3 regions of the Janthinobacterium sp. BJB401 genome follow, and region 1 is predicted to be linked to each of the others. Evidence: predicted binding sites of a transcription regulator. Region 1 holds the regulator's gene; each other region holds the start of a gene.
What was found. Region 1 encodes HrcA, which represses chaperone genes, less so after heat shock. Its sites were predicted from a motif close to TTAGCACTCNNNNNNNNNGAGTGCTAA; they were not measured.
Positions count from the first base shown of each region.

Region 2: a site for HrcA is predicted at 2,478-2,504, ahead of groES (co-chaperone GroES). Genes of this name have one in related genera too.
Region 3: a site for HrcA is predicted at 3,391-3,417, ahead of rpoH (RNA polymerase sigma factor RpoH). Genes of this name have one in related genera too.

Region 1 covers NZ_JABXFH010000037.1:53,628-59,502, reverse strand. The annotation lists gene dapB (4-hydroxy-tetrahydrodipicolinate reductase) at 1-577, opposite strand, end outside; gene HWE17_RS20945 (outer membrane protein assembly factor BamE) at 597-1,232, opposite strand; gene fur (ferric iron uptake transcriptional regulator) at 1,429-1,860, shown strand; gene hrcA (heat-inducible transcriptional repressor HrcA) at 1,909-2,925, opposite strand; gene HWE17_RS20930 (HAD family hydrolase) at 3,041-3,766, opposite strand; gene HWE17_RS20925 (hypothetical protein) at 4,012-4,611, shown strand; gene HWE17_RS20920 (hypothetical protein) at 4,648-5,232, shown strand; gene mmsB (3-hydroxyisobutyrate dehydrogenase) at 5,419-5,875, opposite strand, start outside.
Region 2 covers NZ_JABXFH010000004.1:78,444-84,318, reverse strand. The annotation lists gene HWE17_RS04495 (EVE domain-containing protein) at 1-421, opposite strand, end outside; RNA gene ssrS (6S RNA) at 501-678, opposite strand; gene HWE17_RS04485 (cell division protein ZapA) at 733-1,044, opposite strand; gene HWE17_RS04480 (DUF904 domain-containing protein) at 1,044-1,334, opposite strand; gene HWE17_RS04475 (hypothetical protein) at 1,464-2,210, opposite strand; gene groES (co-chaperone GroES) at 2,745-3,035, shown strand; gene groL (chaperonin GroEL) at 3,086-4,735, shown strand; gene HWE17_RS04460 (hypothetical protein) at 4,967-5,443, shown strand; gene HWE17_RS04455 (GNAT family N-acetyltransferase) at 5,504-5,875, shown strand, end outside.
Region 3 covers NZ_JABXFH010000005.1:98,184-104,058, forward strand. The annotation lists gene HWE17_RS05625 (cytochrome P450) at 1-1,010, shown strand, start outside; gene HWE17_RS05630 (antibiotic biosynthesis monooxygenase) at 1,007-1,354, shown strand; gene HWE17_RS05635 (hypothetical protein) at 1,351-1,803, opposite strand; gene HWE17_RS05640 (hypothetical protein) at 1,982-2,248, shown strand; gene rpoH (RNA polymerase sigma factor RpoH) at 2,338-3,237, opposite strand; gene ftsX (permease-like cell division protein FtsX) at 3,622-4,542, opposite strand; gene HWE17_RS05655 (cell division ATP-binding protein FtsE) at 4,539-5,276, opposite strand; gene ftsY (signal recognition particle-docking protein FtsY) at 5,285-5,875, opposite strand, start outside.

The DNA of each region.
Region 1 (5,875 bases):
CTTCGCGGCCGTACACGGCGCATTCCTTCAAGTCGCGGCCCAGGGCACCGGCCACCACTTCGCCCATTTGCAGGGCCGTGCCCGACGGCGCATCGACCTTGTGGCGGTGATGGGCTTCGATGATCTCGATGTCATAGCCTTCGGACAGGCTTTTCGCGGCCAGTTCCAGCAGCTTCATGGTGACGTTCACGCCCACGCTCATGTTCGGCGCGAACATGATGGCCGTCTTTTCGGCGGCGGCGGCAATCGCAGCCTTGCCAGCGTCATCGAAACCGGTGGTGCCGATGATCATCTTGATGCCATGCTCGGCGCAATACGCCAGGTGCTGCAAAGTGCCTTCGGGACGCGTGAAGTCGATCAGGTAATCGGCGCCGGCCAGGCCGGTGGCCAAGTCGGATTCGATCAGCACGCCGGCAGGTTTACCGAGAAAGGCGGCGGCATCCTGGCCAACGGACGGCGAACCAGCGCGGTCCAGCGCGCCAGCGAGAACAGCGTCAGGCGCGTTGCTGACGGCTTCGATCAGGATATGGCCCATACGGCCGCTGGCGCCAGCGATGGCAATTTTCAGTTCAGTCATTTTATTCTCTTACAACAACTTATTTGGTGGGTTCGGCAGCGGGTGCAGGCTCGGCGGCAGGCGCCGTTGCAGGTGCAGGTACAAGCGCAGGCTTACTCACAGGAATGGCTGGCGCGGCATCGGCCGGCACCGGCACGGCGCTTGGCGCCACGGGCGATGGCACGGCGGCGGCAGGCGCGTCAGCCTTGGCAACCTTGGCGAATGGCGACGGACCGGCGATGCGGTCGATGTATTCTTTTTCCGTCGGCAAGTTGCCGCCTTCGAAACGTTCAACCTTGCCATCCTTGCCGAAGTACACGACCACGCGGCTGCTGGTGGTTTCGCCACTGCCCCGGGCCAGGCGGAACGGGTAATCCCAGCGGTCGGCATGGAAGATATCGGTCAGCAGCGAGGTGCCGAGGACGAAACGCACCTGGTCACGCGTCATGCCCACTTTCAACTGGGCCAGCATCTCTTCGGAGACAAAGTTGCCTTGTTGAATGTCAGGACGGTAGGGCGAGAAAAACCACATGAATTTTTGCAGCGGCGTGATGGTGGTCGTTTGTGCGCCCTGTTCGGGAACCAGTTCCTTGCCTTCTTTTTGAGCAGCTGCCGGCTTTTCGCCCAGAATGCCACGGCTGGCGCAGCCGGACATGGCCAGCGCGACACAGACCATGCCTGCCACGACTGGTGCTCGAAATGAAATACGGTGCCAGAGAGATGGCAATACAGCCGGTGTTACGCGCATAAATGACCTCAATTGGATGAACAAAACGCCAGGAGTGACCGGCCCGCCAAAAAAAAGCATATTTTGGCACTCCCCGACAAAACGCTATATGATAAAGCACCTGACCCACATACGAGCAACAAACATGAGTAACAATCCTAGTGATCTCAAGGCAAGCGGCCTGAAAGCCACCCTGCCACGGCTGAAGATACTCGATATCTTCCAGAGTAGCCCGGTACGCCACCTGACCGCGGAAGACGTGTATAAAATTCTGCTGGCCGACAATATGGATGTCGGTTTGGCAACTGTCTACCGCGTCCTGACCCAATTCGAACAGGCTGGCTTGCTCAACCGCAACCATTTTGAAACCGGCAAGGCGATTTTCGAACTCAACGAAGGCTCCCACCACGACCACCTGGTGTGCCTCGACTGTGGCCGGGTCGAAGAATTCTTCGACGAAGAAATCGAAATCCGCCAGCAAAAAGTGGCCGAGGAGCGCGGCTTCAAGATCGCCGAACACGCCCTGGCCATCTACGGCAACTGCACCAAGACAGCTTGCCCGCACAAAACCGCCTGATCCACGCTTGCCGCTCCCACGGAGCGGCTGGCGCGTCAGGCAGTACGATCAATGATGGCTGAGCGCGCTTGACAGCAACTTGGCCGTGATATCGACAATCGGGATGACGCGTTCGTAAGCCATGCGCGTCGGCCCGATCACTCCCAGCGTTCCCACGATCTTGCCGTTGACTTCATACGGCGCCGTCACCACGCTCATTTCATCCATCGGCACCAGGTTCGATTCGCCGCCGATGAAAATCTGCACGCCCGTCGCCTTGCTCGACACGTCGAGCAGCTGCATCAAACCCGTTTTTTGCTCGAACATGTCGAACATCTGGCGCAGCGAATGCATATTCGATGACAGATCGCTCACGCTGAGCAAGTTGCGCTCGCCGGAAATCACCATGTCGTCGCTATGGTCGGCCATCGCTTCGCTGCCCGCTTCCACGGCCGCCTGCATCAGGCTGCCCATATCGTCGCGCAGCTGGCGCAATTCGCCCTGCAGGCGCACGCGCACGGCGTCGAAGGACAGGCCGCCATAATTCTGATTGATATAGTTGGCCGATTGCACCAGTTGCGCCGGCGTATAGTCGGCTTCCGTCAGCAATAAACGGTTCTGCACGTCGCCGCCGGGGGCGACGATGACGAGCAGGATGCGTTTTTCGGACAGGCGCAAGAATTCGATTTGCTGGAACACGGATTCGCGCCGCGGGCTGAGCACGACGCCGGCGAACTGCGACAGCGACGACAACATCTGCGCCGCGTTGGCGATGGTCTTTTGCGGCTGCGGCGTCTGCAGGCGCATGCGCGACTCCACCAGATGCTCATCCAGATGCCGGACAGTCAGCAAGGTGTCGACAAAGATGCGGTAGCCGCGCGGCGTGGGGATGCGTCCGGCCGAGGTGTGCGGACTGGAGACATAACCGAGCTCTTCCAGGTCAGCCATGATGTTGCGGATCGTGGCTGGCGACAGGTCGAGGCCGGAAATTTTCGACAAGGCGCGCGAACCGACCGGCAGGCCGTCGGCGATATATCGCTCGACCAGGGCTTTCAGCAGTGTTTGGGCACGTGTATCGAGTTGCATGGTGTTTTATTTAGGCAAGTATTTCTTAGCAAGTATTTTTTAGAAAAGCGGCAACGAAAGCGGCCGAACGTGCAGCAACAGCGCCTATTATGCACGTTCGCTCGTCCCGCGGCGATCAATCTTCCAGTTGCCCCTGCAGCCACAACAGCAATTCATCAAAGTTGGCGCAGATGGCGTCGGGCTGCACGCCGGCGGCCAGGTGGGCATCGCTGCCCTTGCGGTTCATCCACACGGCACGCATGCCCGCCCCCTGCGCTCCCGTCACATCGAAATACAGATCGTCGCCGACATACACGGCTTCATGGGGCGCCACGTCCAGCGCGGCGCAAGCGGCCAGGAAGATGCTGGCGTCGGGCTTGGCCACGCCAAAGTCGCTGGCGGCGATCGATACCTTGAAATGCTGCGCCAGGCCGATAATTTCAAGGTCCGCATTGCCATTCGAGATGGAGCCGACCAGCATGCGCTGGCCCATCCAGGCCAGGCCCGGCAAGACGTCGTCATATGGCTGGACGCGATGACGGGCCGCAAGGAACTGCGCGATGGCGCCGTCGACCAGGGCGGGATCCTCGCCGGCCGCCTCGAAGGCGGCCAGCAGGCCCGCGCGGCGCAACTCGATCAGGTTGCCATGGAAATGCGGTTGTTCATTGAGCATGGCCAGACGGTGCTGGCGCAGCAGCTCGATGGAAAACTGCTGCGCCACCTTGGGTGCATGCGTGGCCAGCCAGTCGTGCAGCAGGGTTTCGGCGGCGGCAATCACGGGCGCGATGGGCCACAAGGTATCGTCGAGGTCGAAGAGGATGGCCTTGGGCGGCACGGCGGGTTTTACAGGAGCAAGGGACATGGGACTCACAATGGGATGCTGCGTCACAGTGCGCAGGGTATAGCTATTGTCGCACCGATCGCCGCCGCCGGCATGGCTGCGCCCCCGTGAAATGGGGCCGGGCCAGCGCTTCCCGGCGAAAAATTGTTACAGGGTGATACAAGGCAAGATCATTCAGCTTGCCAGATAGACTAAAATAGGCGCCATTCCAATGCGGCGCCAGCGTCCGCGTTGCGCTACCCAACCTAATTCGTTTTGGAGACTGTATGAAAAATTTGTACCTGCGCTCGATGCTGGCGGCGGCTTGCGCCGCCACACTGGCAGCCTGCGGCGGCAGCGGCGGCAACCTGTATCTGCAAGGCACGGTTGGCGGTCTGGCCAAGGATGGCCTGATTCTCCAGAATGACGGGGAACGCTTGCCGGTCCCTGCGGGCCAGGGCCAGTTTGTTTTCACCAAGCTGGTCAAGAACGATGACCGCTACGACATCACCATCGCGCAACAGCCCAAGGGCGCCGTTTGCACGATTATCAATGGCGTCGGCAAGGCATCGAGCTACTCCGTGACCACGGCCCAGGTGATCTGCAAGACCAATACCTACCCGCTTCGCGGCACGGTCACGGGCCTGAGCGCCGATGGCTTGCGTCTGGTGATGGGCCCCAACGGCACCACCCTGCTGGCTGGCGCCACCGCCTACGAATTCGCAAGTGTTGATGACGGCGCCGCGTACGGCATTTCCATACTGGCTCAGCCAACGGGCCTGAAGTGCCGCTTCCAGGGTTCCAGCAGTGCGGACGGCAGCGATACGGTCGGCACGATGGGCTCCGCCGCCACGACCGCGGCCACACTTGACTGCACGCCGCAGTAATCCTTGCGATCCGTCACCTATTTTTTGGAGAAATACATGAAGTTATCCTGCTTGCGCCCACTCGCCGCACTGCTGCTGACCCTGGGACTGGCCGCTTGCGGCGGCAAGGCCTCGTATGATGTCAGCGGCACCATCACAGGCTTGAACAATGAAGGACTGATCCTGGCCAATGGCAGCGACACCCTGCCGGTTCCTGCGGGCAAAACGTCGTTTACCTTCGGCAAGCGCATCGACTATGGCACCGACTACAACATCACCGTCAATAAACAACCAGCCCACATGACTTGCGGCATCAGCGGTGGTTCCGGTTCGGCTGGCCATTACATCAATATCAGCGCCGCGGTTACTTGCTCGCAAAACAGATATACCGTGGGCGGCACGGTTTCCGGCCTGACGGTGGACGGCCTGGTGCTGATTAACGGCAGTACGACAACAACGGTGGCCAAGGACGCCACGACCTTTACCATGTCCGGCTCGGTCGCCTATGGCGACACCTATGGCATCAGCGTCTCCGAAACCCAGCCAAAGGGGCTGAAGTGCTCGGTACAGCCAGGCACGGGCGGCGGCACCATGGGCGAAGCGAATGTGACGACGGTGCAGATCGTTTGCAATCCGGCCTGAGTGGCGGCAACGGTAGCCGCTGCGCGGCTACCGGGAAGAGATATCACGGAAATCTATAGTTGATATTCCAAAGATAAATTGGAGTTATATGTGGCGATGCAGCATAATGCATCTGTCTCCTCCAACTCTTCCAAGAATTGGATTTAGCCCGCTTTTACCAGCGGGCTTTTTTTTGCCCAAAATTCCTCAAACGGGTTTATTCAAGCCCGGCTGCAACATTTGCACGATGCTGGAGAAATCCTGCTGCGCATAACCGGCTTGCGCATGCATCTGGTACAACTGCCGCACCAGCCCGCCCAAGGGCGTGGGCGCGTTCGCCGACAGGGCCGACTGCTGCGCCAGGCCCAGGTCTTTCAGCATCAGCGCCGTGCCGAAGCCGCCCGTGTAATCGCGCGAAGCAGGCGTGCCGTCCATGACACCGGGCCACGGGTTGTACACTTCCAGGGTCCAGTTGCGGCCCGAACTCTTGGCCATGATATCGGACAACACTTTCGGGTCCAGGCCATGCGCCACGCCCAGGTTCAGCGCCTCGGCCGTCCCCGCCATCAAGATCCCCAGCAGCATGTTGTTGCAAATCTTCGCCACCTGGCCCGCGCCCGCCTCGCCCGCATGGAAGATGTTCTTGCCCATCTTTTCCAGCAAA
Region 2 (5,875 bases), on a different contig from region 1:
TCACGGGCGTGATCGACAGCCGGCTGCCCTTCTTGAGCAGCAGCATGTCTTCCAGCTCCGGCATCTGGCGCATCTCGGACAGGGGCAGCAGCGCCGTCTTCTTCACGCCGCGCACGTCGACGCTGATCCAGCGCGGCTGTTCTGGCGTGGCTTTCGGGTCGAAGTATTTGCCGCCCTCTTCAAACTGGCTGTGATCGGGATAGGCGCCGCTGGCCACTTCTGCCACGCCCGCCACGCCCGGCTGCGGGCAGCTCGAGTGATAGAACAGCACGCCATCGCCCGGCTGCATGCCATCGCGCATGAAGTTGCGCGCCTGGTAATTGCGCACACCGAACCACGGCATGGTGTGTTTGGGCGCCGCCATCAGGTCATCGATGCTCACTTCATCGGGTTCGGACTTCATCAGCCAGTATTGTTTCATGCAGACTCCGTATCAAAGCGACAGACGTAAAAAAACGGTTGCGCATCGATGCTGCAACCGTTTTTCGTTTTCTTTCAAATTGGGCCCCGCCTGTGCCGCTATGCCGGCATCCCGAACCAAACGGTTCAAGGTGGTCACGTTAGTTCAATTTCGGGTTCGTCGAACGAGCGACGCTCACTCCCATCAAACAAAATTCGCAACCGATGCGCATAAATGGTTCAAGGAATATATGGCAATCGCGAACACCGCAGGGTAGACCCAAGTTTACTCCTTTGCTCGCGCATCGCAAAGACAAATCGTCGCGTGCACGCTTAAAAAAGGTTTTCCTGGGGCGTCAGAGCGCTATCGAGAACAGTATGCATGGCCGAGATTTTCTGCTTCACTTCCAGTATCGTCAATTCCGACAGCGGACCTTGCGGCGACTTCACGGAGAGGAATTCGGCGGCCACGCCCAGGGCGGCCAGCACGGCGATGCGGTCGTTGCCCTTGACCTTGCCCGCGTCGCGGATGGCTTTCATTTTGCTATCGAGATAGATCGCCGCTTCGCGCAGCGCGCGCTCTTCGCCGTCGCGGCACACCATGCTGTAGGACTGGCCCATGATATTGACATCGACACGCGGCATTACGCTTCCTTCTCGTTCTCGGCAATATAGGCGCCCGCTTCCGAAGCGGCTTGCTCCAGGCCGGCTTGCACCAGTTCGGGAATTTTTTCCAGCAAGGCTTCCACCCGCTCCTGCGCCTCGCGCATGCGTTGCACATACAGGGCGTTGTCGGCGGCCAGCGCGGCATTGTCCTTGCGCAGTTGCGCGTTTTCACGGCGCAGCGCATGGGTCATTTCGGCCAGCAGGCCTATTTTGTCGGATAATTCGTTGAATTCGGAAATCATGCCGCCACTATAGGGCGGACGCTCCATGGGCGTCAATCGAATCACGCCGCTGTCACACATATTTACATCAATGCAGGGCAGTTGGCGGACAATACACGCTTTTTCCGGCGCTTTTCGCCAAGTGCGCGCATCCGCCGGCGCCGCGATGGCAGCGTTTTACTCGTCGACGTAATCGGCTTCGATATCGAGGCCGCCATAGCGGTTTTCGCAAGAGCGGCGCGTCAACTCCTGCTTGCCGCTCTTGCCGTCAAGCACCATCGTCAAGTCGCGGCAAGTGCGGCTGTAGCTGCCCGGTTTGGCGTCCGTGCCCGAAGGCGTCAGGCGCACTGCCAGTGGCACCGCATTGCCCAGGCCCTTGTTGCTCCACTGGCGGCTCTTGCCATCCTCTTCATCTTTCAAGGTGCGCACGGCGGCCTTCAGCAACGATGCTTGTTCTTGTGCATTCAGCCTGGCGATGGTGACGTCGGACAGGAAAGGCGGATACACGACGGGCGCCGGATCCTTGCCCTGCACATCCCATTTTCCGCTGTTCTGCGAACAGGTGCGGCGGCTCAGGTCCTGCGACTTGCCGCCCGCCGTAACGACGAATTTCAGGTCGCGGCACACATGCGCCTTCAAACTGTGCTCCGTCATGCCGGAATTGCTGAAGTTATACGTGACTTTGACCATCACGCCGCGGTCGCCGCCGTTGTCCCACACGTGCGCTTGCTGATCGTCGTCGTCCTTGTTCAAGTCCTTGAACAAATCGCCCAGCAGCCTGTCTTTTTCCTGCGGCGTCAGGGTCGCCACGGTGATCTCGTCGGCGATGGTGGGCGTTTGCGCGGCGGCATTGCCCAGGCAGGCGAGGCCGATGAGGGTAGCGCCCAGCAGGCGCAGCGCGGGGCGGGAAGGCGGAAATGGCATGGCGTTCTTTCTGGTGCAAGTAGTTATATGTGGCGATATTGATATGCAATTACAATCATCTTATCAAATTCCATAGTGAAACTCTGTTTCCTGTGCGTACAGGAACGGCCCCTCTCCGGACGGCATGCTAGAGTCGCGCCTGTTGCTGACGCCCGGGAAGTTGGCTTGCGCCAGCGCAAACCCTGCGTAAATGCAGGCTGCGCAGAACGTCTATGTATATCTTCCCGGAGAATAAGCCCTTGAATAAGCCCCCTACCGTCCCTATAATTAGCACTCGTTAGTAGAGAGTGCTAACAAACTCTTTCGTAGTAATCCTCAGGACTGATGGTGCTTGCCAGGCCACTGCAGGGAACGCTACGCGGCGGGCGACGCCGCGATGCACCACTGCCGGATACAGGCAAGGACAGGATGACATGGGGTTTGCTTGACCGTTGCGGGCTGCTTTCAACGGCGGTCACTGAAAGCAGGCCTGGCGCTGTGCCAGGCATGTATTCATTTAGCAACACCTATCCATTGAACTTTAAGGAGTTTTGTATGAATCTGCGCCCATTGAACGATCGCGTCATCGTCAAACGCCTCGACCAGGAAACCAAAACTGCGTCCGGCCTCATCATTCCTGATGCAGCTGCTGAAAAACCGGATCAAGGCGAAGTCCTTGCCGTAGGCAATGGCAAGATTCTCGACGACGGCAAAGTCCGTCCTCTGGATGTCAAAGTGGGCGACCGCGTCCTGTTCGGCAAGTACGCCGGCCAAACCGTCAAAGTTGACGGCGATGAGCTGCTGGTCATGCGCGAAGAAGACATCATGGCGATCGTCGTCAAGTAATTGTTTCCACGTTGTAGACAGATACATCCCGAAACTCAGGAGAATTGAACATGGCAGCTAAAGAAGTAGTATTCGGCGACGCAGCGCGCGCCAAGATGGTCGAAGGCGTCAATATCCTCGCCAACGCAGTCAAAGTCACCTTGGGCCCGAAAGGCCGCAACGTGGTTCTGGAGCGCTCGTTCGGCGCCCCTACCGTCACCAAGGATGGTGTGTCGGTAGCGAAAGAAGTTGAACTCAAAGACAAGCTCATGAACATGGGCGCGCAAATGGTCAAGGAAGTTGCTTCCCGCACCAGCGACAACGCCGGCGACGGCACCACCACCGCAACCGTGCTGGCACAAGCCATCGTGCGCGAAGGCATGAAGTTCGTTGCCGCCGGCATGAACCCGATGGACCTGAAGCGCGGTATCGACAAAGCTGTTGCAGCGACCGTCGAAGAACTGGCGAAAATCGCCCGTCCTTGCACCACGACCAAAGAAATCGCCCAGGTTGGCGCGATCTCGGCGAACTCGGACTACTCGATCGGCGAGCGTATCGCTGAAGCGATGGAAAAAGTCGGCAAAGAAGGCGTGATCACCGTGGAAGACGGCAAGTCGCTGAACGACGAGCTGGATATCGTTGAAGGCATGCAGTTCGACCGCGGCTACCTGTCGCCATACTTCATCAACAACCCAGAGAAACAAGTTGCCGTACTGGACAGCCCATTCGTCCTGCTGTGCGACAAGAAAATCTCGAACATCCGTGACCTGCTGCCGGTACTGGAACAAGTCGCCAAAGCTGGCCGTCCACTGCTGATCATCGCAGAAGACATCGAAGGCGAAGCACTGGCCACCCTGGTTGTGAACAACATCCGCGGCATCCTGAAAACGTGCGCAGTGAAAGCCCCTGGCTTCGGCGACCGCCGCAAAGCCATGCTGGAAGACATCGCTGTCCTGACCGGCGGCCAAGTGATCGCTGAAGAAGTCGGCCTGACCCTGGAAAAAGTGACCCTGGCCGAACTGGGCCAGGCGAAACGCATCGAAGTGGGCAAGGAAAACACCATCGTTATCGATGGCGCCGGCGAAGCAGCATCGATCGAAGCACGCGTAAAACAAGTGCGTGTACAGATCGAAGAAGCGACCTCGGACTACGACCGTGAAAAACTGCAAGAGCGCGTAGCCAAACTGGCTGGCGGCGTTGCCGTGATCAAGGTTGGCGCAGCCACCGAAGTCGAAATGAAAGAGAAAAAAGCCCGCGTTGAAGATGCACTGCACGCTACCCGCGCTGCCGTGGAAGAAGGCATCGTGCCAGGCGGCGGCGTAGCCCTGCTGCGCGCACGCGCCAACATCACGGTCAAGGGCGACAATCCTGATCAAGACGCTGGTATCAAGATCGTTCTGCGCGCAATGGAAGAGCCACTGCGCATGATCGTGCAAAACGCTGGCGAAGAAGCTTCGGTCGTCGTGGCAGCCGTACTGGCTGGTTCGGGCAACTACGGCTACAACGCTGCCAACGGCACGTATGGCGACATGGTTGAAATGGGCGTTCTGGACCCAGCCAAAGTGACCCGTTCGGCGCTGCAAAACGCCGCTTCGATCGCTTCGCTGATGCTGACAACCGACTGCATGGTCTGCGAAATCGCTGACGACAAAGCAGGCGGCGGCATGGGCGGCGGCATGGGTGGTATGGGCGGCATGGGCGGCATGGACGGCATGATGTAATGTCCGGCATCCCCGCGCGCAGGCGACGGCGCGCGGGGATGCATACGCCGGGGAGACACAGCAGACCAAAAGCTGCCTGTCCCTCCCCGGCAGCCCCGAAAAGCTATCTTCTACGGAAGGTAGCTTTTTTTTCGCCTGTTGACCTGTTGATTTGGCAAGCCCGGCGATTGCCGGCCTGTGCGTTTTGCTTTAGCATGGCCGCCATCGTCCCTCTTTCTCACGCCCACCATCATGCCGCCACGCGCCTCCTCTTCCAGAACCACCATCATCGCCGGCATCCTGGCCGGCTTGCTGGCCGCCGGGCTAGTCGCTTTCTACGTGCACCAGCAGTCCGCGCCGCACGGTGACAATGCCCCTGGCGCCAGCGCCAACACGGCGGCGCCGGAGCAGAACGCGCGCGCCGTCGATGCCTTGCTGGCTTTGCCGGAAATCAAGGCCTGGTCGGCGCATATCGAAAAAGCCTCGGGCGGCCGCGCACACGGCGCCGTGATGGAAACGTCGCCCGAGACGCGCCTCGTCGATGGCGTCGCCAGCTACCAGCTGAGCTTTTTCGAAAGCACGCCCGATGCGGCCCACCGCTGGGAAAGTTTCGTCGTCACGCCCGATGGCAAGCGCATCCTCGTCGACGACATCGTCAGCGGCGACCTGATCAGCCTGGAACAATGGCGCAAGGACAATGCGCCCATGCAACGCGTCGCCACGCAGTAACTACGCCGGCGTTGTAGCGCAAGCTTTACTTTCTGGCATCAAAGCCCGATACTCGCCCACATGCCCGCCATCACTGTCCGCCCCCTCACGCCAGACGACGCCAGCGCCTACCGCGCGCTGCGCCTGGCCGGCATCGCCGAACTGCCCGCCGCCTTCTGCACCACGCAGGCGGCGGAAAGCGGCTTGCCGCTGGCACAGATAGCCGAGCGCTTGCGCGCCACCTCGCACCAAATAATATTTGGCGCTTTCAACAAAGAACAATTGATCGGCATGGCCGGCCTCCGCCGCGAACCGATTGCCGTCGTGCATGACAAGGCCAGTCTGTGGAGCGTGTACGTGGCGCCGCAGGCGCGCGGGTGCGGCGCGGGACGGCAACTGGTGCAGGCGGCCATTGCGCACGCCTGCAGCGTGCCCGAACTGGCCCGCGTGCGC
Region 3 (5,875 bases), on a different contig from region 1:
GTTTCCAGGCCTCACTCGACTGCTGGCTGGCGACGGGCGCGGCCGGCGTGCTGGCCGTACTGGCGCATCCCGCTTGCCGCGTGCGCCCGACCGGACAGCCTGTACCGGATACTCTGGCGGGCACGCCGTGCGGCGCGATTTTTGCCGAACTGGTGCGCATGAACGATGGCGAACGGCATGCCGTGCCGAAACAGGTGCTGGCGCGCGCGCTGGGCCAGGTGGATCTGGCGCGCCTGCAGGAGCGGGCGATGCATCTTGCTGGTGATTGCATGCCAGGCGATGCTGTCCAGCTCAACGATGCGATTTTTCAACTGCCCCTGTTCGCCATGGCCGACTTGCTGGGCTTTGCGCCTGCGCAATGGCCGGCGCTGGCCGCCTGGACGCGCGATTTTGTCGCCTGCCTGTCGCCGCTCAGCAATGGAGAACAACTGGCTGGCGCGCAAGTGGCCGCCGACGCCCTGCTGCAAGCTTTTACCGCCTTGCTGCGCGAAGGCGACGCGAGGCCCGGCAGCTTGCTGGCCAGTATCGTGACAGAGACCGATGCCATGGGGAGCGGCCTGCTGGCCAACCTCGTGGGCTTGCTGTCGCAGACCTGCGACGCCACGGCTGGCTTGCTGGGCAATGCCATCGTTGCCTTGCGCGCGCAGCCTGACTTGCTGCCGTCACTGCGCGCCGCCCCCCAGCGATGGCCGGCCCTGTTGCGCGAAGTCAGCCGGAATGATCCGGCCATCCACAACACGCGCCGCTACACGGCCGATGCCGTGGAATTGCATGGCGTGCGCGTGCCGGCCGGGCAGATGATCGTCGTCGTGCTGGCCAGCACTGGCGATGCGGAGTTGGGCTTTGGCCATGGCCGCCACGGTTGTCCGGGCCAGTCCATCGCGCACACCATCGCCACGGCTTGCCTGCAGACGTGGGCCGATGCGTTGCAACGTCTGCCGCTGGCGTGGCGTTACCTGCCGTCGCTGAATGCCCGCATCCCCGTCTTTAGCATGGGAGAAATAGCATGATTGCCGTGATTTTTGAAGTCTGGCCCAGCGCCGAAGGGCGCCAGCACTATCTGGACCTGGCGGCGTCCCTACGGCCCTTGCTCGACGAAGTCGATGGGTTCATTTCCATCGAGCGTTTCAGCAGCCTGAGCGAACCAGGCAAATTGCTGTCGCTATCCTTCTTTCGCGACGAGGCGGCGCTGGCGCAGTGGCGGCAGCTGGAAGCGCACCGCGCGGCGCAGTCGGCCGGCCGGCAGGGCGTATTTGATGATTACCGGCTGCGCATCGCCGCCGTGGTGCGCGATTACGGCATGCTGGACCGGCAACAGGCGCCGGCCGACAGCTGCCAGCGTCACAGCGTTTAGCGGGGCAGCGCGCCCTGCGTGATTTTCACCTTGACCCGGTAAGTGGGCTCGGCCGCATTCAGGGCCGGCGGCGTGGCCGGATCGACGTCGAGCAAGGTAAACGTCAGGTGGTTGACGGTGACGGAGCTGGCGGCGCCGGGCATGGAATCGGACAAGACGATGTCGGTGGCGCCCGCACTGTTGAGCAAACTGAAACTGTAGCTGACGTAGCCTTTCCACACGCACACGGCGCCCTTGCGGCAGCGGCTGTCGTTGACGCGTTCGAGTTTCAGGGTATCGGTGGCCGTGATGGCGACCTGTTCGCCCGGCGAGAGCACGTGGGTGACGCTGCGCGGCGTGTTTTCCGCGTCGCCGGCGCTGCCGGCCGCGCCGCAGCCGGCCAGCACGGCCAGGCAGGCGAAGAACAGGGGCAGCAGCATGCTGCGATAAGAGCGGGTCAGATAATGCATGTTTTTCCTTTCAGGTGGAGCGTCCCCGGCGTGCTTGTTCACGCGTGGGATGAAATGATAGTAACAAAATGATATTTTTCAGGCGCACTATTGGCGTGCTGCCGATGAATTGACGCGCCGGCCACGCGGCGCGCCGATTACTGCGTAAAATGGCTGTTTTGAAAATCAGGAAACAACCATGAAAAAAACCGACCTGGCCAAAAGCGATGCCAAGAAACTGATGGGAAAGATGAGTGTTCCCGGCGCCGGTGCATTCGGTAAGGAAGCGGTGGTCGTCGACCGCCGCGAGCAGCGCAAGCGCGATCAGGCCCTGGGCCTGGTGCCGTTCGCCGTCAAGCTGAACAGCGATCTGGTGTTGCAATTGCAAACCCTGGCCAAGGAGCGCGGCGCGGATCTGAATGAATTGGTTGCCGAAGTCCTCGTCAAGGGCCTGGCTGCAGCGTAAGGGCTGACAATGTTTATCTGTTGATAAATATCAGTGGTAAAACTAAAAGGCGCCTTGCGGCGCCTTTTGCATTGCGGCATTGCTTTCGATTACACCCAGGCGGCCAGCGCGCCCTTCATTTTTTTCAGCGCCGCCACTTCGATCTGGCGGATGCGCTCGGCCGATACGCCGAACTCTTCCGCCAGCGCGTGCAGGGTGGCGCCCGAACCGTCGTCGTTGGCCAGCCAGCGCGCTTCGATGATGCGGCGCGAACGGGCGTCGAGCTTGCTCAAGGCCGTTTCCAGGCCTTCCGATTGCAAACGCGTCACTTGTTCCGCTTCCAGCACCTTGGTCGGCTCGCTTTGCTCCGACGACAGGTAGGCGATCGGCGAAAACTTGTCGTCTTCATCGTCGGTCGGCGATTCCAGCGCAATGTCGCGGCCGCTCAAGCGCGTTTCCATCTCGATCACTTCTTCGCGCTTCACGTCGAGCAGCTTGGCCAGCGCATCGATCTGCTTCGGCGTCATCGCGTCCAGGCCCGTCTTGTGGCTGCGCAGGTTGAAGAACAGCTTGCGCTGCGCTTTCGTCGTCGCAACCTTGACCAGGCGCCAGTTTTTCAGGATGTATTCATGCATCTCGGCTTTCACCCAGTGCATGGCGTACGACACCAGGCGCACGCCCTGGTCCGGATCGAATCGTTTCACGGCTTTCATCAAGCCGATATTGCCTTCCTGAATCAGGTCGGCATGCGGCAAGCCATAGCCCAGGTAACCGCGGGCAATCGAGACCACCAGGCGCAGGTGCGACAGCACCAGTTCTTGCGCGGCGGCCAGGTCATTTTTTTCACGCAGGCGTGTCGCCAGCGAAATTTCTTCGTCGTGGGTCAACATGGGCAGGCGGTTCACGGCCGAAATATAGGCGTCGATATTGCCCAGATTGCCGGTGAAACCGAGGCCCAGCGCATTACTTTTGGTCGGAACCAATGCGGACGTTGCGGACATCATAGTCATGTTTTCTCCCTCGTAGTCTTGCTTTGTTCCAGTTGGCCACGTCACGCGACGTGGTCCGGTTGTCTGTTTGCGTATTCGGTCTTGCACTTTGCAGAGCGCGGCACCATCTTCATCTGGCGTCCATGGCGCTTCTGCCTTTGGTATGTCCCTATATTAGCACTCTCTGCTTGAGAGTGCCAATCAGCACATTTAATCGGCCTGATAGCCTAAATGCTATGGCGATTTAATGCTTGATATATATATGAACAGTGATTTGAACACGTAATCAGTCTACGGCCTCTGGCTGAAGCGAACCTTAAGAATACTTGCTAAATATCAAGATAACAGCAGATGGGGAGGGTGAGGCGCATGGCGGCACCGCAGGCGCCGCCATGGGAGGGAAGGTCAGTTCAGGCGCGCCAGGTGGCGCTGCACGCAGAGGAAGGCGCCGATCAGGCCCAGGCCAGCGCTGACGGCCAGCAAGCCGGCCATCGGCAGCGGCGCCAGCGGCACCAGCTGGAATTCGGACGCGTACAGGCGCGCAAACTCGGCAATCGCGGTATTCAGCGGTTGCAAGGCCAGCGCCACGGCGCCCAGGGCCAGCGCACCGGCGCACAGGCCCAGCAGGGCGCCCGTGTAATAGAAGGGGCGGTGGATGAAGGTGTCGGTGGCGCCGATCAGTTTCGAGATGCTGATTTCATCGCGCTGCTGCATCACTTGCAAGCGGATGGTATTGAAGACAACAGCGATCACGGCCACACCCAGGGTAATGGCCAGCAGCAACAGCACCAGGCGCAGCACGCCCAGCAGGGCCGCCAGGCGCTTGACCCAGGCCGAATCGACTTGCGCCGATTCCACGCCTGGCAACTGGCGCAGCTGTTCCGCCACGGCATCGACATCCTGCGCTTCGCTGGCGCTGCTGAAGGCGTCGAGTTTCAGCACATAGCTGTCGGGCAAGGGATTGTCGCCCAGGGTGCTCAGCACATCAGCCAGGCCGCTCTTGTTTTTCAGGGTGTCGAGCGCCTGTTCGCGGGGGATGAAGACGATTTTCGCCTTTTGCTCGCCGACGATCTTGCGCATGGAACTGGCCAGCGCCACGGCTTGCTCGCGCGGGGTGTCGATCTTCAGGAAGACGCTGATTTCCGGGTCGACCGACATCTGTTCCGACATCGGGCGTACATTGTCGAGCATGGTCAAGCCGGCGAACGGCAGCGACAGGGCGATGGCGACGACGACGACGTTCAATAAAAAGCCGCCCGGCGATTTGCGCAAGTGGATCAGCGCCGAACCGAGCGCGAAGCGGTGTTGACGGAACCAGCCTCTCATGCCTGTTCTCCTTCGCCGTCGTCCAGGCCAGGGGCGAAATCGGGATCGGGCGGCGCGAAGACGGGCGCCTGCGTGGCCTTGTCGATGGCGACCAGCTGGCCGTTTTTCAGGTGGATCACGCGGGCGGCCGCGTCGAGCATCTGTTCGTCATGGCTGGAAATGAGGCAAGTCACGCCCACGGAGTGGAAGGCTTTCAGGGCGTCGAGCACCTTGTTGGCGCTGGCGCGGTCCAGGTTGGCCGTCGGTTCGTCGGCCAGGATGATCTGTGGCCGGTTGACGATGGCGCGCGCGATCGACACGCGCTGCTGCTCCCCGCCAGACAGCGACAGCGGACGCGCCATGGCGCGGTCCAGCAATCCCACCTTGTCGAGCGCGGCGCGCGCGCGCTGTTCCGCGGCAACTTTATGCGCGCCGACGACGAGCAGCGGCAGCATGACGTTGGCCAGGATGGAGCGGTCGTTCAATAACTTTTGCTGCTGGAAGATCAGGCCCATGTTACGGCGCAAAAACGGCACGCCGGCCGGCTTGATCTTGGCCATGTCCTGGCCATTGACGATCAGCTTGCCCGACGTGGGGCGTTCCATGGCGGCGATCATTTTCAGCAAGGTGGACTTGCCGGCGCCGGACGGGCCGGCCAGGAACACCAGCTCGCCCTTGGCAATACTGAGCGAAATGTCGCTGAGCGCCACGGCATCGGGGGAGTATTGCTTGGAGACGTGCTGAAATTCAATCATGTATAGGCTTATCCGAGCAGCGCTTCGACAAATTCGGCAGCCACGAAAGGCTGCAAGTCTTCAATTTTCTCACCGATGCCGATGAAATACACGGGCACGGGACGCACGCGGGCAATCGCCGCCAGCACGCCGCCCTTGGCGGTACCGTCCAGCTTGGTGATCACCAGGCCGCTCAACTGCAGCGCATCGTCAAACGCTTTCACTTGCGTGAGGGCGTTCTGGCCCGTGTTGCCGTCGATGACGAGCAGGGTTTCATGCGGCGCGCCTTCCATGCCCTTGCCAATGACGCGCTTGATTTTCTTCAATTCTTCCATCAGGTGCAACTGCGTCGGCAAACGGCCCGCAGTGTCGACCATCACCACGTCGATGCCGCGCGCTTTCGCCGATTGCACGGAGTCGTAGGCGACGGCGGCCGGGTCGCCCGATTCCTGCGAAATGACGGTGACGTTGTTGCGCTCGCCCCAGACCATCAGCTGCTCGCGCGCGGCGGCGCGGAAGGTGTCGCCCGCGGCCAGCAGCACGGACTGGTTGTTCGACTGCATGTGCTTGGCCAGCTTGCCGATGGTGGTGGTCTTGCCGGCGCCATTCACGCCGGAAAT